Regions from separate parts of the Marinomonas rhizomae genome, predicted to be linked through region 1. Evidence: predicted binding sites of a transcription regulator. Region 1 holds the regulator's gene; each other region holds the start of a gene.

Region 1 (10,431 bases):
GCCAATAGATATATCACGCTACGAAATTTGACCATACAACCTTCCTTTCATCCTAAGCAAGGATGGGTTAACGCATTAGTTTTGATCTATAAATCGCTGAATTTCAGTCGCTACCGCAAAACAAGTATCGGGCTCAAGGTGAAAATGATGATTTCCTTCCAGCCATTTCAATTTAATCCATGGAAATTGGGACGCTCGTTTCTCAACCAATTGATGGTCGTTTTGATAAATCCCATCTTTTGCCACTAGAGCCAAAGTAGGACACTTTATCTCCTGAATAAAAGCCTTAACACTTTCTTCATCCATTCGAAAAGGAGAAGGGAATGTCAATTTCCCATCGTGACGCCACGTCCAAATACCATCGTCATTCTGCTTGGCACCACGTTCAACTAACAATCTCGAGCCGGATCTGGATAATTGAGTAAAACCTTCCATTCTAGCTGACACCATAGCTTCTTTGGTTGGATAACTGGTTTCTCTGTTTAAGCGATACTTTGCCATTTTGTTCACAGCACGCTGCAGCGTCACAACTCGACTTTCAGGAGAGCCACTTAAAGGCCCCATATTATCCAACACAATCAGACCGCGAACTTTATCTGGAGCAATCGCCGCGACCAACATAGCCACAGCGCCTCCCATGCTATGACCAATCAACCAAACACTTTGCTTGGACTGATTCAAAATGGACACAACATCCAAAACGTAATCCCACAAATGATAAAAACTGCCAGCCGGACGATGTAGCGATAGGCCATGCCCCGCAAGATCTAAGGCAATATGAGAGAAATCAGACAAGTGAGGAGATAAATGTGAGAAGCTGGCAGCATTATCAAGCCAACCATGCAATGACAACACCTTTAATGCAGAAGTATTTTTAGGCAACCATTGAAGCGCAGCAATTTCAGTATGCGCTAGCTTATAGACAATTTCATTTCCCATACTCGTTTTTTACCAACCATTAAATTCTATTAATAATTTATGATGGTGAGACACACCAACGGAATTGACAACATGCCCGCGCCAGAAACTCACCCTCAACCGCAGCAATCGTCGCTGTTGTCATAGCAAAACTAACAGGCAAAGGCTCATCAACTAGAAAGTCGACAAACTGATGTGCAAAAGGCTGATGAGTAACTAATAAGATGGATTCATAAGGCTGGTCATTCAGCCAATTCGCCACATCCATTTCGCGACCATCAGGTGTGATAAGAGAGCTATCTTTAACCTCAACAGAAACATCAAGATCCGCCAAAAAAACCTTCGCTGTTTGTTGCGCCCGTATGTAAGGGCTGACAAAAACAACATCAAACTGTTCGCCTTTACTGCGAAAAGCTCGGGCAGCCGTTTTCACTTCAGCCACCCCAAGCTCAGTTAACTCTCGACGCTCATCTTTATCATAGCCATATGGCTGAGCGTTACCATGACGCAGGACATAAAGACGCTTAGGCTTCTTCATCCGCATCTACCTGAGGCCATGGTTGAAATGGAAAAGGTTTCTCTTCTGACCCAAAAGACAAGAATGAAAAAATTTGCCCAATAAATGCTGTCATCGCTTTTAGCCAAGACGATAACATCACAGGCTCATGCTTCGAGCCCAACTTCACCAAGCTTACTAAAATAAGCAAAACACCAAATACAGTGACAGCAACGTTTAAAACGACCCAATAGATCAACATAAAAATCACACGAAACCAAAAACCCTGATCAGCATAACCTGGTTTAGACATTGTTATTCCCCTCATTTGTCGCAAATTCGACATCCCATTTTTGCTCACCAGTCATCATTGACCCGATCAATGATTCCAGCTTGGCACCTTTAAACAATAATTTAGACAAACCTTCCGCAAGCGGCATATACAAGCCGTGTTTGTTGGCTTCTTCTACCACCATCTTCAGGGTGTTCACCCCTTCTGCTACCTCTCCAATTCCACCCACAGCCTCGTTCAAATTTTGACCTGATCCGATGGCAAATCCAACACGGTAGTTTCGACTCAAAGGTGATGTACAGGTCGCAATTAAGTCCCCCATCCCCGCTAATCCAAGAAACGTCATTGGGTTAGCACCAAAATGCACGGCAAAGCGACTCATCTCAGCCAGACTTCGAGTCATAATCATCGACATTGTGTTTTCGCCAACATTTAGAGCTTTGGCAAGGCCACAGACAATGGCATAGATATTTTTTAGCGCGCCGGCCAACTCAACACCCGTACTATCAATATTCTCATAAACTCGAAAAGTCGGCGATTTCAACAATTCAATAACACGCTGACGCACATTATCATCAGCACTAGCGATGACAGACCCAGTCATTTGACCTGCTGCGATCTCCTTGGCTAAATTTGGACCGCTTAATACACCTATTTTTTGAGTAATAGGGTTTCGACGCAAAACATCACTCATAAGTTCAAATCGATTTGGATTAAACCCCTTGGTGGTGCTAATTAATATTTTATCCGCAGTCAATAAAGGTTCGATGCGCTGCACAACCTGCTCGAATGATTTAGACGGTATAGACACAAAAACGGTATCGCTATCGCGGATTGCTTGTTCCAAATTACTGGTCGCTAATAACTCGCGGTGCAATGGTGCATTTGGCAAATAGCGACTATTCAAACCTGTCAGATTAATTTCTTCAACCTGCTCTTCATTGCGCATCCACTGGCTAACTTGATGACCATTTTTTGCCATAATATTCGCCAAGGCGGTACCAAAACTACCACCACCCAATACACATACAGAATGCTTCATAATGACTGCTTCTCTTTTAAAATATCGTCAAACCATATAAAAATGCACGAAACTAAGACGAACAACTCACCTCCAGAGATTTCCCCCACTCAGGCGCCCTTTGCGCAAGAGCATCTGACTCAGGATGCTCATCAAAAGGATGAGTAAGTACGTTTAATAAACGACGGAATGGTAAGTAATCACCTTGTTCAGCAGCAAGAATCGCATCATGAGCCAAATAGTTTCTTAGTATAAATTTAGGGTTTATAGCCAACATGGAATTACCGACTTCAGACCACGCTGAACCGCCTTTCACTCGCGCAAGCTCATATCGCTCAAGCCAAGAAGACAGTTTTTCTCGATCAACAACCTCGTCGAGCAAAAGCGAATAATCCCCCTGTTCAATATGACTCAATAAACGGAAAAAGACGGTATAATCCATTTTTTCCACAGCCAATATTGAAAATAGTATCGGCAACAATTCGTGTACTTCTTGTACTGAGTTTAGACCCATTTTCTCCATCATCAATGAATCATAATGAGCCTGTAACTCTGGCTCATAAGATTGCAATATAGCAATCAGCTGATCCCTTTCCAGATGCTTGGAAAAACATCTCATCAAGCAATTAAGATTCCATAAACCAACGCCTGGCTGGCGCGAAAACGCATAACGCCCTTCATAGTCAGAATGATTGCAAACCCAATTAGGTTCATAATCTTCCATGAAGCCATAAGGGCCATAATCGATGGTTTCACCCGTGAAAGAAAAATTATCGGTATTCATCACGCCATGCTGAAAACCAATTGCCTGCCATTTAGCAATCATTCTTGCGGTACGCTTTACCACTTCGATCAACATGCTTTCTAAGGGGGCATCTGTCGCCAAGCATTCAGGATAATAATGTTTAAGGCAGTAATCGATAAGCTGTTCCAGTTCCGCCTGTTTACCCTGATAAAAAAAGTATTCAAAGTGGCCAAAGCGAATATGCCCTTGTGCCACTCTGAGCAGCATAGCGCCAGCCTCAGGCGTTTCTCGATACACCGCCTCTCGACTATCATAAAGCGCCAAAGCACGAGAAGAAGGCACCGACAACGCCGCCATCCCCTCACTGGCTAAGTATTCACGAATACAAGAACGTAAAACGGCACGACCATCGGCGCGTCGAGAATAAGGCGTTGGACCCGCGCCTTTCATATGCAAATCATACAAAAGACCATCTTCTCCACGAACCTCCCCTAGCAGCACACCACGGCCATCACCCAGCTGAGGCGAAAAACCACCAAATTGATGACCTGCGTAGACCATACTCAGGCTGGAAGGCAGAGCCTCCTCACCACTTAAAAGTCGTTTGGTTTCATTCGATTTAATATCAATAGACAGAAAGCTAGCGAGCGATTGGTTAAACTCTACCAATCGCTGCTCAAGAAGTGGCTGGATGAGAGTTTTCGAAGAAAACGCCTCACCCAAACTTGCAAAGTGGTGTTCTAAATTCATCTTATCTCACTTAAAAATTAAGCGATTTTTATAAAGATGTATCTACCATGTATTCACAGCGGATACTCTCACCGACGACTCTTTCGATTTCAGGAATCATGAAAGAATCATCTTCGCTGGCAAAGCTTACTGATTTACCCATTTCACCACCACGACCAGTACGACCAATGCGATGCACGTAATCTTCTGGATCTTCTGGTAATGAGTAATTAACCACTAGCTCTACGTTATCTACGTGAATTCCACGCCCAGCAACATCAGTAGCAACAAGTACTTGAATGGTGCCATCTTTGAAATTAGCCAAGGTTTTCACTCGTTTATCTTGTGCCACTTCGCCAGATAAAATCGCGCAATTAATATTTGCCTTGCGCAAACGCTCATACAGATCACGAGTTTCATCACGACGGTTAGCAAAAATGATAGTACGTTGTCCGCCATTTTTTTCGATCAACTGTTGCAATACCGGCCACTTCTGATCTGCTTCTACAGTATAGATGACCTGATCAATATTTTGGTTTGTCGCCTCTTTGGGCACAACAGAGACTTCTTTTGGAAAGTAGGTCCACTGTTGCGCTAGTGCCTGTATGTCTTTAGGGAAGGTCGCACTAAACAACATAGTTTGTCTTGTTTCTTTATGTGGCGTCATACGAATAATGCTTTTCACATCCGGAATAAAGCCCATGGACAGCATGCGGTCAGCCTCATCAAGCACTAAACATTCCACTTTACCCAATTGCACTTTGCGGCTACGAGCAAAGTCCAACAAACGACCAGGTGTTGCAACCAAGATATCAACATTTTCTGTTTCTAATGCAATTTTCTGTTTTTCATAGCTCAAACCGCCAACCAAAGTCACGACATTCAAATGACAATTTGAGGTTAACTTCACCGCTTCATCAGCGATCTGTATCGCCAACTCACGCGTCGGTGCGATAATCAAACCACGAGCAAAATTATTCGCTCGTTTTTCTTCCAGCGGATAATCAAGAAAATCACTAATCATTGCTATGAGAAATGCAGCCGTTTTACCCGTACCCGTTTGTGCTTGACCAATAATGTCATAACCCAAGAGCGTCATCGGTAAGGTTTCTGCCTGAATTTCACTGCAGTATTCAAACCCCATTTCAGAAATAGACTTTATCACTCGATCAGGAAGGTTTAAGTCATGGAAGCGCATCTTGCCCTCAACTTCCGCCACCGGAAAGTCTTCAATAGACCAAACTTTAGAGTTTGCATTACCTGTAGGCTTAGTATCATTGCTTGCTTGCGTATCAGCCTGAACACTTGCCGTATTATCATCTTGCTTTTTTGGACGCTTATTTGGGCGACGTGTACGTTTTGGCTTTGGTTTTGCTGTCGTTTCTTGTGGTGCTTCTTGAGTTTGGTTTTCCATATTGGAATCTATACGCTTCTATTGTGTTTTGAGGTTAATAATCTGTGCTAGGAGTGTACCTAATTGGTAAAGCTTTATCACCCCTTGCGTACCAAACTACTGATACTTATACGGTGGTAGGCTATTAATTAACTGCGACCCGTATCGTTTTGTGCGTAAGCGCTTATCTAAAATATGTATTTCACCAGAGTCTTTTTCACTTCTTAAAAGACGCCCAGTTGCCTGCACTAAACGCAGAGACGCATCCGGTATAGTAATTTCCATGAACGGATTACCACCACGCTTTTGAATCCATTCAGCGAGTGTCGCTTCAACAGGATCATCTGGCACCGCAAAAGGAATTTTGGCGATGTATACACAGGTCAAATAATCACCGGGCAGATCCACTCCTTCCGCAAAACTGGCTAAACCGAGCAGCAAACTGCCTTTCCCGTCATCAATGCGGGATTTATGGGAATCTAAAATTACACGTTTAGATTGCTCACCTTGCATCAAAAGTATTTCTTGCAGTCCAGCCGAAACAGACTGAGCCACTTCCTCCATCTGACGACGAGAAGAAAACAGCACCAAACTGCCCTTTTCTGTGTTCACATGTTCATTTAAGTAAGCAACAATCTCGGCAGTATGCTGTTCTACTCGGTTTGGCTCATGCTCCATATTCGGCACCACCAAAAGACCATTTTCTTGGAAATTAAACGGGCTTATGACACGCAGATATTCGCTTTCCCGCGGTACGCCTGAGCGCATATTAAAACGATGAAATTGATTTAGCGCTGTCAACGTTGCCGAGGTCACTACAGCACCAAAGCATTTGTCCCAAAGCTGCTGCCTTAAGGTATTGGCTGCAAGTATTGGAGATGCGCCCAGTTCAATATCTTGTTCCATTCCTTGACCGGACAAAACTAACCAGCGAGCATTTGGCGGGAAATTCTGATCATCTACTGTTGAGTAAAGTCGCCACAAGCCAACACATTGCTCCAGACGCCCCATAACAACACCCAAAATAGGCTGCCAAGTTTCCGCCGTTTCAGGCGTCACTCCCATGCCTTCATTTTGCTTCGTTTTTTTACACTCGTCTTGAATACTTTCTATATTGTTAAATAGTTTTTGATAGGACGTTTGTAGGCTATAAGCCAACTGGCGCAATTCATCTGGCACCTGACCAAATTCAAACCGATGTTGATTGTTTTCTTGATCCAAACCCAACCCCTGAATATAAGGAGCCAAGCCTTGTTGCGCATATTGGATAAAGTTAACAATACTTTGTATTTGCTGTGGGATTTTTAACAAAAGCTGGCCAGTCAAACTGACATCATCGGTTAACTCCTGCTTTAAGTTAACTAGATTTTTCTCCAGTTGACGTAACCAAGTAATACTTTGTTGTAAACGAACTTCATGACGGAAATGTCCAATAGCCTTATCAGGAAGATGATGCCCCTCATCAAAAACGTAGATAGTTTCTTTTGGTGGGGTAAGAATCGCACCACCACCCAATGACAAGTCTGCCAACACCAAATCATGGTTAGCTACAATCACATCCGCGACTTCAATCTCAGCGCGCGCTTTAAAAAACGGACAAGCGGAATAATTAGCGCAATTTCGATTAGTACACTGCTGATGATCGGTTGTTAAACGTCGCCAATCCTGGTCTCGAACAATGCCAGACCAGTTATCTTTATCACCATCCCATTCACCTTTTGACAAAGCGGCATCCATTTCTTGATAAAGAACAGTATTAACGTCATCTGAGTGAAGGTGCTGTTCAAATAGGCCCGCAAACATATCCTCCATGGCCAGCTCTTCTGATCCTAAAAAACCTTCGAGGTTATTCAAGCAAAGATAGCGGCCTCGGCCTTTAGCAAGCGTGTACTTGAACGAGAGTTCAGTATGCTCAAGCAAGTCTGGTAATTCTTTATGTAAAATCTGCTCTTGGAGTGCAACTGTCGCAGTAGAAATAATTAATTTGAGGCCACGTGCCTTAGCAATTGGTATTGCGGCAAGACAATACGACAGGGTTTTACCCGTACCCGTACCCGCCTCAATTACGGCAACATGCTTCTCTTCAAGGCGTTCGCCCTCAGAACCTTGTCTAATGTTGCCCAAGGTTCGAGCGATTGCACCAATCATCTGGCGCTGTCCAGCCCTTGGTTTATGGGACTTCGCATCCAAAGATGCTCGGTATGCAAGTTGAATCTGTTTTTTTAGTTCGTCTGAAAGCATTTATATCATTGAGTATAGTTAGGAATGCTGTATATAATAACAGTAACTGTATAAACAACCAGATAACCTATGATTAAATTAACCAAAAGACAATCTGACGTACTAGAAACCATTCGCGAATTTATAAGTGAAACAGGTTTTCCACCGACTAGAGCAGAAATAGCACGCCGGCTTGGGTTTAAATCCCCAAATGCAGCCGAAGAGCACCTAAAAGCCCTATGCAAAAAAGGCGCTATAGAGATGCTTTCTGGCGCATCTAGAGGAATACGCTTAGTCGATCGCGCATCAAATGATGAGCCCGTTGACGACCTTGGCTTACCTGTCATAGGCAAAGTCGCTGCAGGTTACCCTATTTTGGCTCAGGAAAACATTGCTTCGCATGTAAACATTCCAGCGAGTATGTTTTCTCCGCAAGCGGATTACTTCTTGTCTGTATCAGGCACTAGCATGAAAGATATTGGCATAATGGAAGGTGATCTCTTAGCCGTTCACAAAACCACCACCGTGCGCAATGGACAAATTGTGGTTGCTCGTATTGGTGACGAAGTAACCGTTAAGCGTTTCGAGCAGAAAGGCAGTATCGTTAGGCTCATTCCTGAAAACGAAGAGTTCAGCGACATCCTTGTTGACCTTGAAAGCGAAGAGTTTGCAATTGAAGGCCTATCGGTAGGTGTCATTCGCCAAGGACTTTGAATACTCCCATTCGCTTCAACACTAGATAAATAAAAAAGCGAAGCTTCTGCTTCGCTTTTTTATTTGAACCTATATTGCATCAATCAGTTTCATTACAGCTGATTTAGGGTCGCTTATTCAGTGCAAAATTTTAGGACGAAAATCTTCATCATCAAGATATTCCGAGTCATCGTCATAAAACGAATCATCCGAATAAACAAAATCAATGCCTGCATGAAACATACATTTCGCTAATTCAAAATAACGATCCTTTAGATAAGACCGAGTATCATCCGATATTTGCAATGTTGCTAATGGAACGGTTTCCTCACCATCTTCACTGGCTGGACGCAGCACGATATCGCCGTTATCTAGCTCAACAATTTCTAGGTAGGATTCTTTCATATTTAATACTCTGACGACTCTTCTCTAAAACGTAATACTAATTCAACCAACTTGGCTAAATATAAACTCACGGAAGCTCCCGCATCACTTCCACGCCCTATCAGGTTGTCGCTTTGAACCGCTGATGATATAGACGCACGACACTCGAACTGAACCAAATACGCCAGATCCAATTGATAGCACCAAGAATTACTATGTGCTAGCAAATCAGCCAACTCAGCCAATACAGGAACAACGATTTGCTTGTTTTCAGACTCTGCCAGCAGCTTAGCAACGTCCAAGGATCCAGATAAAGAATAAGCAGCGGTTACTTCTTTTAACAAGCCGTTAAGAGCACTTCTCAACTGGAAAATAGCCGAGCTTTCTAGCCCGACTTTCAACCACACTTCATCAGTGTCTTGACTCTGCTTAATAAAACGCCTTGCCGTGTCCAGTTTTTGATTGGTTACGCTGGCTAAACTGGCACCACTCATTTTTTCTTACCTTCCTCAACAACCCATTTAGAACCAACATAAAATGCTTTCCAGCCTGTTGGTTTACCCTCATCGTTCTCCGTCATGACGTATTGCTCTTTCGTCTTACGGCTATAACGAATGATGGCTGGACGACCTTCGGAATCCTTTACTGGTGCTTTGGCAAAGAAATGGTATTTCGGGTCGATTTGATCCATATAAGGAAGCAGCTCTTTTACCATAGGCGCTCTTGTTTCCCGCTTGCGAGGGAACTGACTAGCAGCAAGGAATAAGCCCGTCGCACCATCACGAAGCACATAGTGATCTTCCACTTTCTGACAAGCAAGGTCAGGCATTGGCACAGGATCCATCTTCGGCGGCGCAGCTTCACCACTTTTCAGCAGCTTACGAGTGTTTTTGCACTCCTCGTTTGTACAGCCAAAGTATTTACCAAAGCGGCCTGTTTTAAGCTGCATTTCTGATTCACATTTATCGCATTCAAGCGTAGGACCGTCATAGCCTTTAATCTTGAAAACACCATGCTCAACTTCATAACCAGAACAAGCTGGGTTGTTACCACACACATGAAGCTTACGGCGCTCATCCATTAAGTAACTGTCCATAGCGGATCCGCAAATCTTACAACGATGTTTATTGATCAGCGCTTTAGACTCGCCTTCTTCATCATCGACCGCTATTGCTTCATCACCACGGGTCAGGTTTATGGTTGCTTTACAACGCTCTTTTGGCGGCAATACATAACCAGAACAAGACATAAACACACCAGTACTAGCTGTACGAATCTGCATAGGTCTAGAGCATGTCGGGCATTCAATATCCGTTGGAGTCGGCTCATTTGGCATCATACCGCCATCTGGCGATTCCGCTTTAGCAAGCACAGAACTAAAATCTTTATAAAATGCATTAAGCGTTTTAATCCAATCTTTATGACCTTCAGCAATGTCATCTAACTGCTCTTCCATTTGAGCCGTAAAGCTGAAATTCATCAAAGAATTAAAGCTATCAACCAAACGTTCAGTAACAATATCACCCATTTTTTCAGCATA
Region 2 (10,431 bases), 1.6 Mb from region 1:
CTTTGCTGCATATTGCCGATGCAACAGCCAAGGAGCTTGTGAAGCAGAAGCATCAAAAAGTAGGCTTTATTGGTACACGCTATTCGATGGAAGAAGACTTCTATATTAAGCGTCTAGAGGATCAATATGGCTTAGAGGTTATTACTCCATCGAAGCAAGACAGGGACGAGATACATAGAATTATTTACGAAGAGTTATGCCTTGGGAAAATTCTTCCTGAATCAAGACAGATCTATATCGATATTGTAAATCGCTTACAAGCCAGCGGGGCACAAGCTGTTATCGAAGGCTGCACGGAAATCACTTTATTACTAAAGCAAGAACACGTCGCTGTGCCTTTGTTTGACACCACATACATTCATGCTAAAGCCGCTGTAGATAAGGCATTAGAATAAATAATTAAGCATAAAAAAAGCCAGCGCGAACGCTGGCTCGGGTTTTCTATATTTGGAAAGGGAACAACCAAATAAAGAAACTACAGCCCACCATGAGTTAACTTGGCAGGATCGAGTAAGGAGAGCAATTCGTCTCGGCTTAACTCTGTTTCTTCTTCTGCAACATCCACCACTGGCCGCCCCTCTTTATAGGCTTTTTTCGCGATTTCCGCTGCTTTTCCATAACCTATAATTGGGTTTAGCGCAGTCACCAAAATAGGATTACGATGCAATGCTTCATTCAATTTATCCTCATTGACCGTTAGCGTGGCGATGGCGTTATCTGCCAATAGCTGCCCGCTGTTTGCCAATAGTTTGATGCTGTTTAATAAGTTCTTAGCAATCATTGGCAGCATAACATTCAGTTCAAAATTACCTGATTGACCGCCAATAGTAATAGCTGCGTCATTACCTATCACCTGGGCCGCGACCATAGCTGTTGCTTCTGGAATCACGGGATTTACTTTACCAGGCATAATGGAAGAACCTGGTTGCAAGGCTTGTAGAGAAATCTCACCTAATCCCGCCAATGGGCCAGAATTCATCCAGCGCAGGTCATTAGCAATTTTCATGTAAGTCACAGCAACCGCCTTTAGCTGGCCGGATAAAGCAACCGCTGTATCTTGGGATCCTATCAGAGCAAAAAAATTGTCGCCTTTGCTAAAAGTCACGTTTGTTAAATAAGACAACTCTTTAGCAAATAGTTCAGCAAATTCTGGATGAGCATTAATCCCCGTCCCGACAGCCGTTCCGCCTTGGGCAAGCTTGGTTGTCTTAGCTTCAAGATAGGTTAAATTATCAATATTGTCTTGTAGCTGTGCGGCCCACGCATGAAATGTTTGATCCAAGCGCACAGGCATGGCATCCATTAAATGCGTGCGGCCTGTTTTAGTGTACTCAGCCAGCGCAGTGCCTTTCTCAAGAATCGTCTCTTTCAAATGGGTCAAAGCAGGCAACAGGTGACCAGTTAATTCTAACGTTGCGCTCACATGGATGGCGCTCGGAATGACATCGTTGCTGCTCTGGCCATAATTTACATGGTCATTGGGATTCACTGCTGAACCGTGATGAGTGCTCGCTAATGTCGCAATCACCTCATTGGCATTCATGTTTGAGCTGGTGCCAGAGCCCGTTTGAAAAACATCCACAGGAAAATGCTGCATAAGATTGTCGCTGTCTAACAGCTCATCACAGGCACTTTGAATCGCTTTCGACATTTCTGGCGTTAGGCATTCAAGAGATTCATTGGCGCGTGCCGCTGCAGCTTTGATTAAGATAAGTGAACGAATGAAGGCTTCCGGCAATGGCTCATCGCTAATTGGAAAGTTATTAATGGCTCTTTGTGTTTGGGCACCATAGAGTGCTTTTTTTGGGACCTCTAATTCGCCCATGCTGTCTTTTTCAATACGCATTTTCATTGGTAAATGATGTCCTTATTGCTCGAAAGAAGAAATAAAGTAATGGCTCAATATTCGTAAACTGTGCTCCATCTTGAAGTAATTCTTAGCATCTTGATACGTTACAATTAGGTGCTTAAGATTCGACAAGGGCAAATACACTTTATCTAAACAGGTCTGACGCCAGTGAGGCGCAATGCTGCTATCACAAACCGTATCCAGCAAAACATTAAATACCCTCTGATGCAGTAAAGTGGCATCGGTAATACTCAAACGCTCAGCGTACTCTTCTGTTAGGTTCAAATAATGATAGAGCACTTCTGGGGAATCTGCACACTGCCCGCCCTGAATGGTTTGCTCGAGTACTGAAAATGGTACTAAATAATGACTCATTGATTCGCCCTCTGTAGATTCCTACACACAAAATATAAATGATAACTATTATCAATAATGTGCAGAAAGGTCTGATCTGTCAAGTTGATGATAACGATTCTTATTAATTTTCAGTATTTGCTGCGCTTAGTTGATCAAAATCAATCACTAGAAGGTACCAGAAACACAAAAGCCCCTGCTATGTCGTCCATAACAGGGGCTTCAAGGAAGTTACTCTCTTGATTCTTAAAAAGTCTTGTTCTTAGTGATGATGACCACCAACACCGTGAGCATGGCCATGCGCAATTTCGTCATTCGTCGCTTCACGAGAGTCTACGATCTGAATGTTGAAAGTTAGATCTTTACCAGACAATGGGTGGTTCAAATCAACAGTAGCGTGCTTCAGGCCAACTTTAACAATCGTCACCTGACGCATGCCTTTATCAGTTTGTACCATAGCCACCATGCCGGCTTTCCAACGTTTCGCACCTTGTAAATGTTTTACTGGCATTTGTTGCTGACGATCTTCATGGCGTTCGCCGTAAGCATCAGCACAAGCAACAGTGACTTCAAACTCGTCACCAACTTCTTTTCCTTCCATGGCTTTTTCAAGCCCTGGAATAACATTACCGTGACCATGCAAATACGCCGCTGGATCTTTACCCGCCGAAGTTTCGATCAACTCTTCGCCATGACGCAAAGTATAGTGGAATTGAACGACTTGATTGTCTGCAATCGACATGCTGTTTCCTCATTTTTAATTCAATAATTGAGCGCTAGCGCTTATTTTGTCTGGTTCTACTGTATCCGAGCATTATAGTGACTCTATCGAAACTTACCTAGACCCACCTTCATCTAAAAGATAGAAAGCTCTAAGAAATCTTCTTTAATAATGATGTCTTTCACCAATGAAGCTGCGGTTTTCTCAAAAGGAGAATGGTCCAGCACATAAACGGGATGTTCATCGAAATACTGCACTAAGGCTTTTTCAAAATCATCATGCAAAGACCCTAAAGTGGATCGCAGCATTTTGTCATTAAAGCTTGAACCTTCCACCTCAATTTTAGTGATTTTTGGCGCCACCAAATATAGACGGTCTTCTTCAATCCGCACACCGGATTCAAAAGAAGGATTCACTCTCGTTGTGAGTGAAAATTCTTGACCAAATGCAGTCAAGGTACCTGTCATTTTACTAATCAAATCAACCAGCACTAAACCGCCATCGCGCTCGGTAAAATCAATATGTGCCGATGTGACCACAAGATCCAAGTTGAGTGTATTACTGTCTACAGTTAGCTGAATTTGGTTCTGTTGCGGCTCTGCCAATTGCTTAGCCACTTCCTTATTCACATCATCTTCGCTGACACGAAAACTGTTACAACCCGCTAAAAACACAGAAATGGATACCAATAAAAATGTCGTAAAGGCTCGAATGTATTTACTCATTCCGCTCTCCTTTCATCACACTCAAGTCACGCTTTTCATACCAAAACCGCATAAAATCTTCTGTGACTTTTTGCTCTATTTCGACCGCTTCATCGGTTGGGCAAAATAGTGAGACAGTAAAAATATTAAACCCTTCAATCGTGGTCGTGATTCGAACTCTGGGCTCGGGGCCCGATATTTTTATGTCCAAACGTTTCTCAATAAGACTGTTATAACGAATGGCCACCTCATGAAAATGCTCACTGTATTCACGAATATTATTGAGGATATGCTCTTTAATTAAAAATAAATTCACATCGTCAGTAGCACGAGAAATTGAGAAAGTATGCGTCACGTATCGACGCATGTAATTCAAGTTTTGTACGGTATGCAGTAGTAAAACACTATTAGGAACCACTGTAGTGCGACCAGTATATGTGTAACTGCCGCCTTTCAAATCGACTTCAAATAATGTCGTCGAGAGCCAATCACTGTCGGTTACTTCCCCTTCATAATTGGCAATGCGTATCCAGTCCCCAACCTGATACGGTCTTGTACTGGCACGATAAAAAGCCCCAACGATACAAGCAATAAATTCTTTTGTTGCGATAACCAATGCCACCATGAAAGCAGCAATTGAGATGGCAATATTCTGAAGTTCAGATGACCAAATAAGAACCAGACCGACAACTAAAAACAAATTAAATATGTTGTCGACAGTATTAATTCTTTGGCGTTTTTTATCGTGTTCAATCTTTTGATGAAGTCGAATAGCACGCTTGGTGTAACGTCGAACAATGTAAGACAATAAAATCCAAGCGACTGTTAAAACAATCTCAACATGATCCATCAGAATGGAAAAATCTAATTGGGAAAAATCAACAGACATAAAAGTGTTTCCTTTATTAAGCCCGCTACTTTAACAATCATTGTTAGGATCAACAAACAAAAGCGCTAGACAAGAGATGAAAAATAACTGTATATTTATACAGTATTATTTTTCACGAGGTGGATTATGCCTGTAATTATTAAATATGTTGTAGAACGCGATGGAATTGAAAAAATGACGTTTACTTCGAAAGCAGAAGCCGATGCGTACGACAAACTGTTGGATACTGCCGAAGCGCTGTATGAAATCCTAGATCAAAGTGAACTAGCAGGAGACCATGGCCAAAAAGAAGCACTTTCCATGTACCTTGCACAAAGCAAAGACTCTATTTTGGACATTTTTAGCAATAAAAAGAAAAGCCCTCAGAAAACAAAAAAAACAAATAAGTCATCCAGTACACAGCTTGACCTAGCGGAAGACACTCCTAAAAAGTCGCTTGAAGACTTAGTCATAGAGCCTGATGAAGATGTGGTGTATGACGAAGAAAGCACCCTTTCCTTTGATGATGAGTTAACAAACTACCGTGAAAGTGATGCTGCGTAACAGAGCATCACTTTCACTATTACAAAGCTAACAAAGGTTTAAATGTCTAACGCCCTTTATTAGCACGAATTTTATACTGGGTTTTGCAATAGCCGCGAGAAATATCGGGATTGCGCAATGCCGAATACTTACTCGCGCGCCCTGACACCCTAGCCCGCCAGTTTCTAAAGGCTTTAGATTTAAGATTACTTCGCATTAATAAAATAACATCCGGCTCAGAAAGCCCATAAAGTGTTTGAATGGCTTCAAATGGCGTACGATCTTCCCAAGCCATTTCGATAATTCGTGACATGTCTGGAGCCAAAATATAGTCTGTAGACAAAATCATTCCTTAAGTAATAAACATGATGAGCGTTATACGAAGGGATGAAGTCAACGGATCAACTATTTTTGGCTGCAATTATTTATCGCGGAGAATTACCAGCCTGCCTTACTAACCAATCAAAAAACACCATCGCTGCGCCATGTAATTCCGTCCCAGATCGACGCACTAAATAAAACGATTCGCTGGCTTCAATATCTTTTCTAAACGGCTGGCCAAACGGAGCGACCAGTTTGCCTTCGTTCAACATACCCTCCACCATAGAAGAACGAGCCAACGCCACACCTTGTCCAAGTTCCGCCATGCGCAAAGTCGAAACAAGCGTATCGAATTGCATCCCGACGGACGAATCGACATTATCCACGCCCATGATATTCAGCCAATAACCCCAACCTTCTTCGTAGCCAATAACATGCAAAAGCGCATGATTCACCAAATCCTCAGGTTCCAACAAAGGCGATTTTTCCATCAATTCAGGAGAACATACCGGAACCAAATTATCCCAAGTCAGTCGTTGCGAGATTAGCCCAGGCCATTCACCATGTCCCCAGCGAATTTCCATATCGTCTTCATCGTCTAGTGCTTGAACCCAAATGTTACTCACGTAGCGAATATCGTAATGGGGATAAGCGGCACTAAAATCCGCAAGTTTGGGCGCTAACCAGTGAGAAAAGAACGACAAACTGCCACACACTTTGATTGTTTGTTTATCGTGCTGAGTAAAGATCTCGTTCGTGCCAACTGTCAAACGAGAAATCGCATCTTTTACCACAGGAAAGTAAGAACGCCCTTCTTCAGTTAGACTCAAACCACGTGGCAGACGTTTAAATAATGACACACCCAAATGACTTTCTAACAAACGAATCTGCTGACTTACTGCCCCTTGGGTCAAGCATAACTCTTCCGCTGCATGCGTGAAATTAAGACATCGAGCCGATACCTCAAAGGTATGCAGCCAATTTAATGGAGGAAGGGATTTCTTACTCATGATGAATACCCAAAAAAGGAGAGAATCTTGACCAACAATTGTGGCCAAGATTTGTCATCAATACTAGGGAAGGTGCGAATAAGTCTACTAAGACTCAGTCTTTCAGAGAAATCGTCAAATAAGGCGCGACTCTGAAGGAATGTAGGTACCTTTCAAAGAGTCGCAACAACATGTGGCGTTTTCTCTGAAAGACCCGCAGGGCATGCTCTAAAAGCCTGTATTCTTTGTTGAGCACCTCGAAAATAGAACCACTATTCCCATTCGGCACTCGCCTCGAAAAACAGGCTTTTATCCACATGCTGAGACAAGAGGACTTGTTCGCACCTTCCCTAGAGGACTTGCCCAAGGAAACGCTGTAGGCGTGGATTTTCAGAACTAAAGAAACGCTCAGGGCTTTCTTCGAAAACTAACTCACCGTCCTCCATGAACACCACGCGGTCAGCCACTTCACGAGCAAAGCCCATTTCATGGGTCACCACCACCATAGTCATACCGTCACCAGCAAGGCTTTTCATAACGTCCAGCACTTCCCCCACCATTTCTGGGTCAAGGGCACTGGTTGGTTCATCAAACAACATAATCTTAGGATGCATAGCTAACGCTCGCGCGATTGCTACGCGCTGCTGCTGACCACCAGACAAGTGCGATGGGTAGTTATTCATGCGTTCAGCTAACCCTACTTTTTTAAGCAACTCACGGCCTTCCTGCTCAGCGACAGCACGAGGCTTTTTCTTCACCTTAATCGGTGACAAAGACACATTCCCCAGCGCCGTTTTGTGCGGAAACAGATTAAAAGACTGAAACACCATGCCCACTTCTTCGCGCACTTTATTAATATTGGTTTTGCGATCCGTCAGGCTCACTTCATCAATATGAATTGTGCCATCAGAAATGGTCTCTAGCTGATTCAAGGTGCGTAAAAATGTCGATTTACCTGAGCCACTTGGCCCAATGATCACCACCACTTCTCCACGATTAATATCGAGAGAGACATTCTTTAAAGCATGGCAACCGTTCGGATAAATCTTATCAATATTACGAGCTTGAATGATGCTCTTATCGGTCATATTAGTCACTGGCAGATAACCTCTTTTCAAGTCGCTGAATAACCCAAGACAAAGTACCGGTTAACACCAAGTACATCAGTGCAACCGCAAACCATACTTCAAATGGTGCGAACGTAGAACTCACCACTTCGCGGCCAGCCTTGGTTAAATCTGTGATGGAAATAACCGACACCAAAGACGAGTCTTTAATCAGGTTAATAAACTGTCCGGCCATTGGCGGTAGAGTACGCTTAAACGCCTGCGGCAAAATCACATTAACCATAGCCTGAACGTAATTCATTCCTAAACTGCGCGCCGCTTCCATTTGACCTGGGCTAATGGACTGAATACCTGAACGTACAATTTCAGCGATATAGGCGCCAGTAAACACAGACAAGGCCGCCACACCCGCGGTAAAACGATCTAGATCCAATACCGTGCCGATAAAAAAGTAGAAGATAAAAATCTGTACTAACAAGGGAGTGCCACGAATCAGCTCAATGTAAGTCACGGACAAATAACGCAACGCAGGATTGGTCGATATTCGAGCTAACCCCGCAAACAATCCGATAATCACAGCAAAGACCAAAGACACCACAGATAATTGTAATGTCATTACTAGCCCCCACGTGAGAGGACCAATATTCCAGTTTTCTACTTCAGCGACAGGATCGCCTTCAAATACCAAATCACCATTACTAACCAACAAATTATCAAACTTCTTGATCACTAACGGATCATCACCGTAATCGGAAGTAACAACCAACTTTCCCTTTTCGATCGTTGCGGAACCATCAAAAGGAGATCGAACCGTTGTCGCTTCGGTGTTGATTATGTACTGCGGAATACGTTCCCAGCGCCAAGTGTAATCAATACTTTTGCTGCCAACATAAATGCCAAAGCCGAGCCCTATAATGATTAGAACAAAGACCGCTTTCCACAAAAGCAAATGAGGTTGTTTTTCCATCGATGAGGAGCCCCGTCGTTTTTTTACTCACAGAAAATAAATCAAAGAAATAAAAAGTGGCGCTAAACTGCGCCACTTTTTATTGATATGAATCTTACTGAACGTTACTTAACCAAGAATTACTAGCAAACCATTTTTGATAGATTTTATCGTAAGTACCATCACCTTTAATTTGCGCAAGGTAGTTGTTCAAGAAATTCATGAAATCCGGATCACCTTTACGAATTGCAAAACCTAGAGGCTCATAAGTGAAGGACTCGTCTAAATGCACAACCTTACCTTCACTTTGTGACGCGTAAATCGCGTTATATGGCAAATCATAAACGAAAGCATCGGCATTACCATTTACCACTTCTAGAGCCGCTTCTGACTCTGTTTCAAACAGGTTCAACTTGGCTCTGCTCATGTATCGTTTTACAGCGTAATCAGATGTCGCACCCAATTTAGTCGCTACCGTGTATTTAGCATCGTTCAAATCACGATAATTGGTGATTTTACCTTTTAGCTTAGGGCTCAAAAGAATCGTTTGACCAACCACAATGTAGGGGTCAGTAAAGTTCACTTTCAAGTTGCGCTCTGGCGTGATCGTCATGCCAGAAATGATGATATCGCACTTATCAGTTAACAACGCAGGGATAATGCCATCCCATGCTGTGTTACGAATATCTAGCTTTACACCCATCGCTTTGGCCATGGTTTTCGCGATATCAACGTCAAAACCAACGATGTCGCCTTTTTTATCGCGCATATCAAACGGCATGTAACCCGCTTCTGCACAAACACGTAACTCGCCACGGTTAAGCACTTGATTTAAAGTCGACTTTTCCCACAAATCATTATCTGAAGCTGATGCTAGTGTTGCGCCACATAGAGCCAATGCTGTTATAAATATTTTTTTCATTCTTATATGTCCCCAGTTTATGTAAAAAAACAAACCCTAATTTGTTTTAAATGCATGACCCTAACGCCATTTTCTAGCGGCGCATAATACAGGAGTTGACACTAACAGTCCTATTGAAACGTTAATGTATTCCATCGTATTTTTCATTTTGCTCAAAGTTAAGCCAACTCTGTTTCTAATGAAGTAAGTGCCCTAACTTGTTCAAACGCCTGCTGTAAGTCCGCAATTAAGTCTTCAGTGTCTTCAATCCCCACAGATATCCGCACTAAACCTTCTGAAATTCCCAAAGCCAAACGCTCTTCTAACGTGTTTTCAACATGACTCGTGGTTCTGGCTGGCCCATAAATAGTTTCTACTGCCCCCAAATTACCCGCACAATGCGCGTACTGTAATTGCGGCAATAACACCTTCACTGTATCCATGCCACCAACCAGGACAAAACTCACAATCGCCCCAAAGCCTCGCATTTGCTCACAGGCAATAGCATGATTCGGATGACTGACCAACCCAGGGTAATTCACCGCTTCCACCAGAGTTTCCGTTAATAAGTATTCTGCAATCGCTTGTGCGCTGCTTTGTTGCTGACGCATTCGCAGTGCCAAGGTTTTCATGCCACGAATAATCAAATAGGCAGAAAACGGGTCCAACGACGCACCATTAATTTCTCGATAATGACGAACTTTAGTCATTAATTTTTCCGAACCACAGACCAAACCGCCCATGGCATCGGCGTGACCACTCAAAAACTTGGTTGCACTATGTACTACAATATCGACACCTAACGCCAAAGGACTTTGATTCATTGGCGTCGCAAAAGTGTTATCTGCAATCACCAAGGCGCCTACTTTTTTAGCCGCCGCCACAAGGCGCTTTACATCAACAACTTTCAACGTCGGGTTAGTTGGCGTTTCCAAATACAAGACATCGCAACCTTTAGCGATTTCGGCTTCTATTTGCTCGTGGCTGTGCGTTTCACAAAGCGTCACGCTCACACCCATGCGCGGTAAAAACTCTTCAAAAACTTTATTGGTGCCGCCATAGCTGTCTTTCGTCGATACCACGCGGCAGCCATTCGATAAAAAGGTATACAGCACACCGCTGATCGCCGCCATGCCCGTACTAAAGGCCACCGCCGACTCGGCATTTT
Region 3 (10,431 bases), 160 kb from region 1:
TTGCGTGTTCTGTGCCAGGTGACGCACTTCGTCGGCTACCACGGCAAAGCCTCGGCCTTGCTCACCTGCTCGCGCTGCTTCAATTGCCGCGTTTAGTGCAAGTAGGTTAGTTTGTTCGGCAATGCCTAGGATAGTATTCAGAATGGTGCTGATTTCTTGAGTATTAGACTGTAGTTCATTAATAGTATCGGCAGAACTGGCAATTTCGCTCGCTAGCTCCTGAATGCTGGCAATGGTTTTTGTCACAATCGCTGTGCCTTCATTGGCCGCTGTTTCAGCATTGTGGGCGGCTTGGCTTGCGTCTGTAGTTGACTCAGAAACATGAACTGCCGTGGATTGTATTTCTTGTATTGCCTGAGAAATGAGGTTGGTTTCTTCTTGTTGACGATCCACCATTTCTGAGGACTCATCGGTAATTCGATTTAGGTCATTGGCCGCATTGGTCAGCATGGAACTGGATTCCGCCACATCGTGCAAAATACTACTAAGCTGAATGACCAATTTGTCCATGGAAGTTTCTAGCATGCCGATTTCGTCTTTGCGTGTGCTGGCGATTTTAGATTGCGTTAAATTGCCAGAGGCAATGTCTTCTGCCCGTCGAACGGCTTTAATCAGCGGTCTACAAATACCATTCACAATGATGATGCTCACAATTAAACCTATCGCAATAAGTACCGCTGCCAATATACCGCTAGCGTAAATAGTTTGGTCTAGCTTGTGGTTTTGCTTATCGGCAATAGTACTGCTGTATTCGTTGATGGCCGTTATGATTTGTTCCATGTGCTTATTTACCTCTATGAGACTTGCATCAGCGACGCGGCGTGATTTGTTTGCCTTCATAGTGTTTAGCTTTACCCACCAGCTGTAAGTTTCTGTGCTGGCTTCTAGAAAAACGGCTTGCTCTTCTTCAAGTACATGTATTTCTTTTAATAGATCGTTCAGGCCATCGTTTGCTGGCATGGTAGCTAGGATGTTTTTGACGTTTTCGATACTGGTGACTAACTCGCCAGTGTAGGTTTTGAATTTATCTGCTGATTCTTCTATTAACTCTGTTCCGTAGCCACCAATTGTTTTTGCAATAGAGACTTGGAAGTAACCCCGCTCAAATTCGACGGATTGTTGTAGTAACAGCTGGCGGCTTTTTTCTAAATTTTTGACCAGCAAAAGGCTTTTAGAGGAAAGGCTTTGTAGTTCGGAAGAGACTGATTTACTGGTTAAAGCGGAGCTGATACTAATTCCTACAATAACCAGTGAGAACAATACAATAAGCGACAATATTTTTGTGCGCACGGACAGTTTTATCATAGCGAATCCAATATTAAGAGTGGAAGAGAATGGCAATTAATGAGCAATAGTCATGCCATTACATTACTTTACAGAAATAACGCCTGCTTATAGCTCTCTATGTATTGGTACGTATTTTTCTGCTTTTGGTACTAATTTAAGAAAGTAGGGCGTAGTGATACTGATTGGGTCATTTCTGTGTCATGTATTGGCTCATTTTTCTTGTCTTAAATGTGCAAGAAAAGCGGCCAGCTCTTAAGATAGCGTGAAATGGGAGCAAAGGTACAGAAGTAATTTGAATTTACGCACCGATATAGTGCGCAAATTGCGAGAAAGAGTGATCTATTGTGGTGCGGATTTTATAACCACTTCATTTCCTTCGACGGTGAAGAAAAAGCAGTCACGACGGTTAGTATGGCAAGCTGGGCCTTTTTGATCTACTTGGATAAGTATTGCATCGCCATCGCAATCAAACGACATAGACACTAATGTTTGGCGGTGCCCCGAGCTTTCGCCTTTACGCCAATAAGTTTGGCGTGAGCGAGACCAGTAACACACTTGGCCTGTTTCTAAGGTTTCACGAATGGATTTCTCGTTCATGTACGCCAACATCAAGACTTCACCAGTATCATGTTGTTGTGCAATAGCGGCGATCAAGCCATGTTCGTCTGTTTTTAGGTTAGCTAATACCGTGTCTAAAGAGAGTGTTTCACCTTTGGCGAGGTTCTCGTATTCTTTTAAGCTCATATTCTTGCCTTAAGTTTTTCTGAAATTGCGCCCTTACCAATGCCCTCAAAACCGTGGGCTTCTATATGCACACCTGGATTCTCTTCTGCTAATACATCGGCAATGTGTGCAGAAAGGGATTCAACCGTCGTATCACAATCCAGTATGTAAACTTGATTGCTGTCGATTTTTAGCTCAAACAAACCTTGCTGGCTGGTGTAGCTGAAAAAATGATAGTTCACGCCATTTTCTGTGACTTCATTCTGCAAGTCTTCTTGAGTGCCTAAATAAATGTCTTCCCAACGCTTTGCCCAATCGTGTTCCATTGCCGCATTTCGTGTGCCATCGGCGTAAATCTCAACCGTAGAACGATGTCCATGAGCAATACGTTGACAATTACCTGCATGCTTCTTTAAACCATGGCTGTATTGATATTGCGCGCCTGTGATGTGCTCTGGAGTAAAGTGCACGCTAACCGCTTCTAATTCCGCAGGCAGCAGATTGAGAATTTGCGACTCAACCCATTTAGCCACCGCTTCTGGCGTGATTTCTGTCATTGGCAATACACAAATTGCCTGAGTCGGTGCATCACACTGAAATACACGCTTGTCGCTAGAGATTTCTTTGCTGTGGTCAAAATGAAATGACACGCGGTCATTTGCTAATGGTGTGACTGCTGATCCACTGTGCTCAGCAGGAATTGCCAGCATGTGATCAATGTGGTCATCGAGCCATTTCTTGATTTGTTTTTTAACGATGCTGAAATCACAAATCATGCTTTCATCGTTTAACTTGCCGGTCAGAACAATGTCTGTCTGCCAGCTTTCACCCAACAAACCACGTGTGGCATCAAAGTAGGAAAAATCTACATGGGTTAGGTTTTTAACAAATAGCTTCAACTCGCTACTCCTATGATTCTTAATGGCGCGTATCTTACCGTAAATAGAAGCCGCGTTATAGCGCGATACTAAGAAGCAAAAGAGTAGAGGATGAGTTGAAAAGGGCAGTGATAAGCGGCAATTGATAAGTATTTGAAAATACATAAGAAAGGCGGTTGATATTTCGATTTGGCTGCGTATAATTGCGCCCCAAGGTCAACAAGCCTCCTTTATGGTGTCTCTGCTGGTCCCCTCGCAACGATAAACCGTTAATCTGGTCAGGTCCGGAAGGAAGCAGCCACAGCGGTGGACTTGTGTGCCGAGGTGCGGCTGGTAGAGATGCCACCTTAATCTCCCCAAAGTTCTAAACTCTCCTTTTTTACACCAATACTTATTTCAATCTTTTTGTTTTTCTATAAACATTTTCACGATGTACATTCACGTCTTGAAATGCTGTCACACCGACTCGAACTTGCCCCTCGCTGCTGAACATAAACAACATCACTTGTAGGGCACGATAAGCGAAGCGTAATCTGCCGTGAAAGCGCAGCTTTCTTTTGTGGGTGCAAACCATTCTTCATCTGCCCCTAATAGATTTCGTCGTCGCTCCCCCAAAAGAACTTATCGACCTAATTCATACCATCCGCATGTACCAGGCTCAAATCGCCCAACTTCGAATACCCGACTGGGTAAATGACAACGTCGATCACATGAAGTGCTGCTTTGTAGACTTCTAAGCAAGAGGTAACTAAAGCCTATTTAAGTTGCCTTTAGTTATTGTTTTCATTGAGATAAAAGGATAATTTTGAAGTGTTTTTTATTGGAAGCACGTTCTTTAACTATATATTGGATATAGCAAAAGAGTAGGCGATAGCATGGAGTTATATATGAAACCAAAGGGAATTGTTTTGTTAGTTTTATCATTATTGGTGATGTTCTGTACTGTGTATTATGGAGCTGCATATTATGATAAATACTTGGCTTCAAAGATGGCAGGTGAGTTGCTTGATACCATTAAAGAAGAGGCTAGAGAGAGCTATCCAGACGAATTAGAAATGGCGGCGATGAAAAAAGTTGCTATAAGTCGTTCAGAAGACGATTTAAATAATCAAAAAACTTTTGAAGATAAGCGTAAAAAAGCAGCAGATATCTTTTTTGGTTTCTATTTGATAAATGTTAAGTCTAGAGTTGAGTACTGTCTAGATTTGGGCGTTAATATCGCTCCATTTTCAAGCTTATTTAAAAAATCGAATTGGAATGAATATCTAATAGCTAAAGAGGCCCGTGCATATAATTCATCAGATATTGAGGAGCTTTATCAACTGTTGGAGCCTCAGATGATGGAGGTTGTGGGGGTAGACATGAAGGGCATCGCTTCAGAAAATGGATTGTCAGTTACTGAAAGTTGCCAGTTATTTGTGGATTATGCGCCACGAGTTGTAAGTCAAATGCACATATCTGCTATGAATCCGGCCGTTTATAAAGCTTTGACTTACAACGTTAAAAATGACTTAGAAATTTTAAAAGAGACAAAATAAACACCTTAATTCTTTTCAAACTTAATTACCCAAGCCCATCTTTGATGGGCTTTTTCGTTTATGTTCTTCTATTTTATAAGGCGTAATCATGCGCCAAAAGATGCTGCTCGGTGGCTTTGTCTTTTCGCTCCACGAAGGCGCGTCTTACGAAAGGCTGCATTTTTGAGTCAGATGAAAAATAGCGCCTAAGCTTCCTCTGCTCCAAACAACTCAATGAATAAAAACACCTTCCCACGCCCAGAGAGCACTGCCATAGCCGCTATTTCCTTCAAGGCTTTCAGCTGCATAACAACACCATCAAATCCATATAAATCGATCCTGTCGTCGCTTTGCTTAAGTGTCATTTCAAAGCGACATACCAAGCTTTACTCCTTAAAAATTTCAGAATAATGGTGGGCAATTTTGGTGCAAACGACTAATCAGTGATCCATCGCTTTGCATTTTTTATTACAGCTCTATATATCAATATTTTGGGGTGTGTTCTTTGAAGAAAGCTTTATGTGTGTTTTCTGGTCTTTTTTGCATGAATATAAGCAAAAAAAACGCAAATCATAGGTGTTTTCTGATTGCTATATGGGGTGCGCTTAGCGTTGGCAAGGTTATTGAATATTAAATAAACCGTAAACATTTAGACTTGTAAACAATAAAGATAGTCTCTATGCTAAATAAACGTTAAGTCGTTCTTTGATAACGATTTACGCATTATGTTTCACAACAGAGAGCCGCTATGGTTACAAAACTCGAAGTTAAGAACCTATACAAGATTTTTGGCGAGCATCCGAAAAAAGCATTGAAGATGCTAGACAAAGGTATAAACAAAGACGAAATTTTTAAAAAGACGGGTCAGACTGTTGGTGTGAAGAATGCCAGTTTGGCGATTAAAGAGGGTGAAATATTTGTTGTAATGGGGCTCTCTGGTTCAGGTAAATCCACACTTGTTCGCTTATTAAACCGTCTTATTGAACCTACCCAAGGCCAAGTGTTAATTGATGGCCATGACATTACAAAAGTGGATGACAAGGCATTACGCGATATTCGACGCAGCAAAATTAGTATGGTCTTCCAGTCCTTTGCGTTAATGCCTCACATGAATGTGCTTGATAATACAGCTTTTGGTTTAGAGCTTTCTGGTGTCGACGTAAAAGAACGTCACGAAAAAGCACGTGACGCATTGGCTCAAGTTGGTTTGGAATCGCACGCAAACAGTTATCCTGATGAATTGTCTGGCGGCATGCAGCAGCGTGTTGGTTTGGCCAGAGCGTTAACCAATGACCCTGATATTCTACTTATGGATGAGGCATTTTCAGCCCTCGATCCTCTTATTCGAACAGAAATGCAGGATGAATTGGTCCGTTTGCAGTCTGAGCAACAGCGCACGGTAGTGTTTATTTCCCATGACCTTGATGAAGCCATGCGAATAGGCGATCGAATTGCCATCATGCAGGGCGGTGAAGTTGTTCAGGTCGGAACGCCCGATGATATTTTGCATAACCCAGCCAATGATTATGTCCGTTCCTTCTTTAAAGGCGTTGATGTTAGTAATGTTTTCTGCGCTAGAGATATTGCTTCTAGATCTAGCCTCACTCTCATTAAGAAAGATTCTAGTGAGGGGCTTATAACTGGTTTGAAATTATTAAATGAAAATGAGCGTGACTATGGTTATGTGATTGATAAAAGCCAGCGCTTCTTAGGAGTGGTATCTGCTATTTCACTGCAAGATGTGATTAAGAATAAGCAGACGCTTGCTGAGGCTATTATTAATGATGTGGAGGCTATTTCGGCTGATACGTCGATCAGGGACATTATTTCGATCGTTGCTCACTCCCCCTGTGCTGTACCAGTTGTTGACGACCAGCAAAAGTACGTAGGTGTTGTCAGTAAAGCGCGTTTACTAGAAACATTGGATAGGGAGGCTACCGCATGAGTACTGAATCAAATCCATGGACAACCGCGCCGGATGATACTGGGGCCGCGGAATCAACGGCTAGTAATCCTTGGGGTGGGGCTGCGTCAACGCAAGGTTCAGATGCTGCATCCATGTCTGCCAGTGGTACACCTGTTGAGCAAACTGACTTTAGTTTACTTCATCCTTTCCAAGATGTTTGGATTCCGCTTGATCACTGGATCGAAAGTGGCGTCGGTTGGGTGGTGACGAACTTTCGTCCCTTTTTTACAGCTGTCAAAGCCCCTGTAGACGCGACGCTGACTGCAGTCGATAGTGCATTTAATGCCGCTCCGCCGCTTTTTGTTATTGCTTTGTTTGGTTTAATTGCTTGGCAATTATCTGGGAAGCGCCTAGCAATAGGTTCTGTTATAGGCTTGTTTGTGCTTGGTGCTATTGGTGCTTGGCAAGAGTCCATGACGACCTTGGCTTTGGTTGTAACGTCCGTGTTGTTTTGTATTGTATTGGGTATTCCTACGGGGATTGCGATGGCGCGTAGTGATCGTGCTGCAAAAGTGATTCGCCCGATCTTGGATATTATGCAAACGACACCCGCTTTCGTGTATTTGGTCCCAATCGTTATGCTCTTTGGTATTGGTAATGTGCCTGGGGTTATTGTGACCATTATTTTTGCGGTCGCGCCGGTTATTCGTTTAACAAACCTTGGTATTCGACAAGTACCCAGTGACTTAATAGAGGCGGCGAACTCGTTTGGTGCGGATAAGAAACAGATGTTGTTCAAGGTTCAATTACCACTTGCTATGCCGACTATTATGGCTGGCGTTAACCAAACGTTAATGTTGGGCTTATCCATGGTGGTTATTGCATCAATGATTTCCGTTGGTGGATTAGGTTTGATGGTACTGCGAGGGATCGGTCGATTAGACATTGGTCTCGCGACTATTGGTGGTATCGGTATTGTCATTCTCGCGGTTATTTTAGATCGCATGACGCAGTCGCTTGGTCAAGATGCTCGTCAGCGTGGTACGCGCCATTGGTATGAAACCGGACCAATTGGCTTATTACTTGCGTTTAAAAAATGAAAATCAAAACGGTTACAAAAAACTCATTCAAAGGAGATGTTCCAATGAAAAAGGTAATTACACTAACTTCACTTGCCACACTGTTTAGCGGTGCTGTCTTAGCCGATGGTCACTTGCCAGGCGAGGGTGTAAAAGTCACAGCAGTACAAAGCCCAATCGCAGAAGAAACGTTTCAGACTGTTGTTGTTAACAAAGCGCTAGAAAAATTAGGCTACGATGTGCAGCCAATTAAAGAAGTAGACTACAGTGCTGGCTATACGTCTGTTGCTAATGGCGATACGCAGTTTCTTGCAGTGAACTGGTACCCACTTCATAACTCTATGTACAAAAACGCGGGTGGAGATGACAAATTTTTTCGCGGCGGTAATTACATAGATGGAGCGGCACAAGGTTATTTGATTGATAAAAAAACCGCTGATAAATATGATATTACTAATATCGACGATTTCAAAGATCCGAAAATTGCCGCTTTATTTGATACTAATGGAGACGGTACCGCTGACTTAACTGGTTGTCAGGCTGGTTGGGGTTGTGAGGGTGTTATTGAACATCAGCTAGATGCGTTCGGATTGCGTGATAAAATCACTCATAATCAGGGTCAATACGCGGCCATTATTTCTGACACCATTGCTCGTTTCAATGAAGGTGAGTCGATCTTTTATTACACTTGGACGCCATACTGGGTATCTGGCAAGCTTGTTCCCGGTCGTGACGTTGTATGGTTAGAAGTGCCTTATTCTTCTAATCCAAATGGTACTGATACGGCTCTACCGAATGGCAAAAACTACGGTTTTGATATCAATAGTGAACGAATTGTCGCGAATAAAGCGTTTGTTGAAGCAAACCCAGCGGCTAAAAAATTATTCGAGATCATGAAACTACCGATTAATGCAGTGAGTGCCGAGAATATGCTGATTGCTGATGGTGAAGATTCTCAGCGTGATATTGCTATTCATGCGGATAATTGGATTAGTGCCAATCAATCGACGTTTGATGGCTGGATTTCAGCTGCCAAGAAAGCGGCGAAATAAAGACACTTTGCTAGTCAGGCTTTGACTCTTCTAAACCATAGAAGAGTCGTACCTTAATGCTAGTCACTTAAAAGGATGCTGTATTTATACAGTGTCCTTTTTTATTTTTTAAAATTGGTAATTTATAACTAGACAGCTTTTCTTGCTTGTAACAAAAATTCACTTGGTCATTTGTGTTGCTTAAAACTATACTGTATATCCATACAGTATTTTGGTGTTTATCATGCGTGTGACTTATCTTGGTGTGTCTGAGTCGGCGGCGTTTATCGCGGCCAATAGTGTGCGAATCCCGCTTTATGTGGATTCTGTGTCGGCGGGTTTTCCTTCTCCCGCTCAGGACTTTGTTGAAAAATCCTTAGATTTAAATGAGTTCTGTGTGGCCCATCCGAACGCCACGTTTTACGTGCGTGCTCAGGGTGATTCTATGATAGAGGCGGGCATTTATTCGGGTGATGTCTTGGTGGTGGATCGTTCGTTAACGGCTCGTCATGGAGACATCGTCATCGCCTGCATTCATGGGGAAATGACGGTGAAGACGTTAGAGTTGAAGCCCAATGTGTTACTTCGTCCGAAGAATAAAGCCTACAAAGCGATTCAGATTACCGAAGAGTCCGAGCTGGAGATCTTCGGTGTGGTGATGGGCGTGGTTCGTAAGTATGAGCGCAGTTGATGAAGACGGTCTTTGCCTTGGTCGATTGCAATAACTTTTACGCCAGTTGCGAGAAGCTGTTTCGGCCAGATTTAAAGCATACGCCTGTTGCTGTGTTGTCGAATAATGACGGCTGTATTGTGGCGCGTTCCAAAGAGGTAAAGGCGCTGGGTATTAAGATGGGCGTGCCGATGTTTCAGGTGCAGGACGAGATAAGAAAGTTCGGCATTGTGTGCTTTTCGTCGAACTATGCACTGTATGCGGATATGTCTAATCGGGTGATGTCGATCTTAGAAGAGGAAGCGCCACGGTTGGAAGTGTATTCCATCGATGAAGCCTTTATGGACTTAACGGGCATTGATCATGTGACGGATTTACTGGCGTTTGGCAAACAAGTAAAAGCCAAGGTCGATAAGTGGACGGGCATTACGGTAGGTGTTGGCATCGCGCCAACCAAGACGCTGGCGAAGTTGGCCAACCATGCGGCGAAGAAATATCCAGCGACTGGCTCGGTGGTGGATTTAATGGACCCAGAGCGACAAAGGCGCTTGTTGGCTTTGTTGGATGTAAGTGATGTTTGGGGCGTTGGTCGTCGTACTACGACAAAGCTAAAGGCGAGGGGGATCAGCACAGCGTTGGATCTGGCGAATGCCGATCCTAAATCCATTCGTAGTGAGTTTTCTGTGGTGTTGGAGCGAACCATTCGAGAATTGAATGGGGTATCGTGCTTGGATTTAGAGTTAGTCAGGCCAACAAAGCAGCAGATTATTTGCAGTCGGTCATTTGGTCATAAAGTGACAGAAAAGCGTGAACTACGGGAGGCTATTGCTAAGTACACGACCAGAGCTGCCGAGAAACTACGTGGCGAAAAACGCCTTTGCCGTGTGGTTAGTGTGTTTATTCGTACCAGTCCTTTTATTCCTAACGAACCGCAGTACGCGAAAACCCTTTCCGCTGAACTCCCCAACCCAAGCGACGACACTCGAGACTTATTGGAAGTGGCGGAGGTGTTGTTTCACCGACTTTGGCGTGACGGTTTTCGTTATATGAAAGCGGGTGTGATGCTTGCCGATTTTTACGAGCATAACGCCTTTCAGCAAGATTTGCTTCGAGCGGATAGTACGAAAGTAAACTCCAAAGCGCTTATGAGTGTAGTCGATCAAATAAACCACAGCGGTCTCGGTAATGTGTTTTTTGCCTCGCAAGGCGTCTCACCTCAATGGTCAATGAAACGCGAACACTTATCGCCAGGGTACACGACTAGGTGGGATGAACTACCCAAGGTTTGGTGAGTAAGGAAGGTTGTTGCATATTCGATCGCATTTTTTAAGTTAAGGGAT

Evidence for each region. Region 1 encodes LexA, which represses DNA repair genes until DNA is damaged. Its sites were predicted from a motif close to TACTGTNTANNTANACAGTA; they were not measured.
Region 2: KDW99_RS20520 (YebG family protein) is a predicted target of LexA. The motif match lies at 4,603-4,622, and genes of this name have one in related genera.
Region 3: umuD (translesion error-prone DNA polymerase V autoproteolytic subunit) is a predicted target of LexA. The motif match lies at 8,632-8,651, and genes of this name have one in related genera.

Annotation. Positions count from the first base shown of each region.
Region 1 covers NZ_CP073343.1:2,030,623-2,041,053, reverse strand. Annotated here, with positions in the region: gene KDW99_RS09660 (DUF4892 domain-containing protein) at 1-35, opposite strand, end outside; gene KDW99_RS09655 (alpha/beta fold hydrolase) at 76-939, opposite strand; gene sixA (phosphohistidine phosphatase SixA) at 977-1,456, opposite strand; gene KDW99_RS09645 (DUF4389 domain-containing protein) at 1,443-1,727, opposite strand; gene KDW99_RS09640 (NAD(P)H-dependent glycerol-3-phosphate dehydrogenase) at 1,720-2,748, opposite strand; gene KDW99_RS09635 (protein adenylyltransferase SelO) at 2,801-4,222, opposite strand; gene KDW99_RS09630 (DEAD/DEAH box helicase) at 4,251-5,615, opposite strand; gene dinG (ATP-dependent DNA helicase DinG) at 5,712-7,835, opposite strand; gene lexA (transcriptional repressor LexA) at 7,905-8,528, shown strand; gene KDW99_RS09615 (hypothetical protein) at 8,646-8,912, opposite strand; gene KDW99_RS09610 (DUF6586 family protein) at 8,915-9,385, opposite strand; gene topA (type I DNA topoisomerase) at 9,382-10,431, opposite strand, start outside.
Region 2 covers NZ_CP073343.1:3,618,787-3,629,217, forward strand. Annotated here, with positions in the region: gene KDW99_RS17035 (aspartate/glutamate racemase family protein) at 1-395, shown strand, start outside; gene KDW99_RS17040 (class II fumarate hydratase) at 476-1,852, opposite strand; gene KDW99_RS17045 (hypothetical protein) at 1,868-2,224, opposite strand; gene KDW99_RS17050 (FKBP-type peptidyl-prolyl cis-trans isomerase) at 2,466-2,945, opposite strand; gene KDW99_RS17055 (DUF1439 domain-containing protein) at 3,059-3,649, opposite strand; gene KDW99_RS17060 (mechanosensitive ion channel family protein) at 3,642-4,517, opposite strand; gene KDW99_RS20520 (YebG family protein) at 4,644-5,060, shown strand; gene KDW99_RS17070 (TIGR03643 family protein) at 5,107-5,352, opposite strand; gene KDW99_RS17075 (LysR substrate-binding domain-containing protein) at 5,465-6,370, opposite strand; gene KDW99_RS17080 (amino acid ABC transporter ATP-binding protein) at 6,700-7,437, opposite strand; gene KDW99_RS17085 (amino acid ABC transporter permease) at 7,439-8,383, opposite strand; gene KDW99_RS17090 (transporter substrate-binding domain-containing protein) at 8,478-9,284, opposite strand; gene KDW99_RS17095 (cystathionine gamma-synthase family protein) at 9,443-10,431, opposite strand, start outside.
Region 3 covers NZ_CP073343.1:1,866,087-1,876,517, forward strand. Annotated here, with positions in the region: gene KDW99_RS08675 (methyl-accepting chemotaxis protein) at 1-1,305, opposite strand, end outside; gene hisI (phosphoribosyl-AMP cyclohydrolase) at 1,627-2,031, opposite strand; gene KDW99_RS08685 (6-carboxytetrahydropterin synthase) at 2,028-2,909, opposite strand; RNA gene ffs (signal recognition particle sRNA small type) at 3,131-3,227, shown strand; gene KDW99_RS08695 (hypothetical protein) at 3,776-4,426, shown strand; gene KDW99_RS08700 (hypothetical protein) at 4,612-4,788, opposite strand; gene proV (glycine betaine/L-proline ABC transporter ATP-binding protein ProV) at 5,154-6,350, shown strand; gene proW (glycine betaine/L-proline ABC transporter permease ProW) at 6,347-7,411, shown strand; gene proX (glycine betaine/L-proline ABC transporter substrate-binding protein ProX) at 7,456-8,442, shown strand; gene umuD (translesion error-prone DNA polymerase V autoproteolytic subunit) at 8,666-9,112, shown strand; gene umuC (translesion error-prone DNA polymerase V subunit UmuC) at 9,112-10,383, shown strand.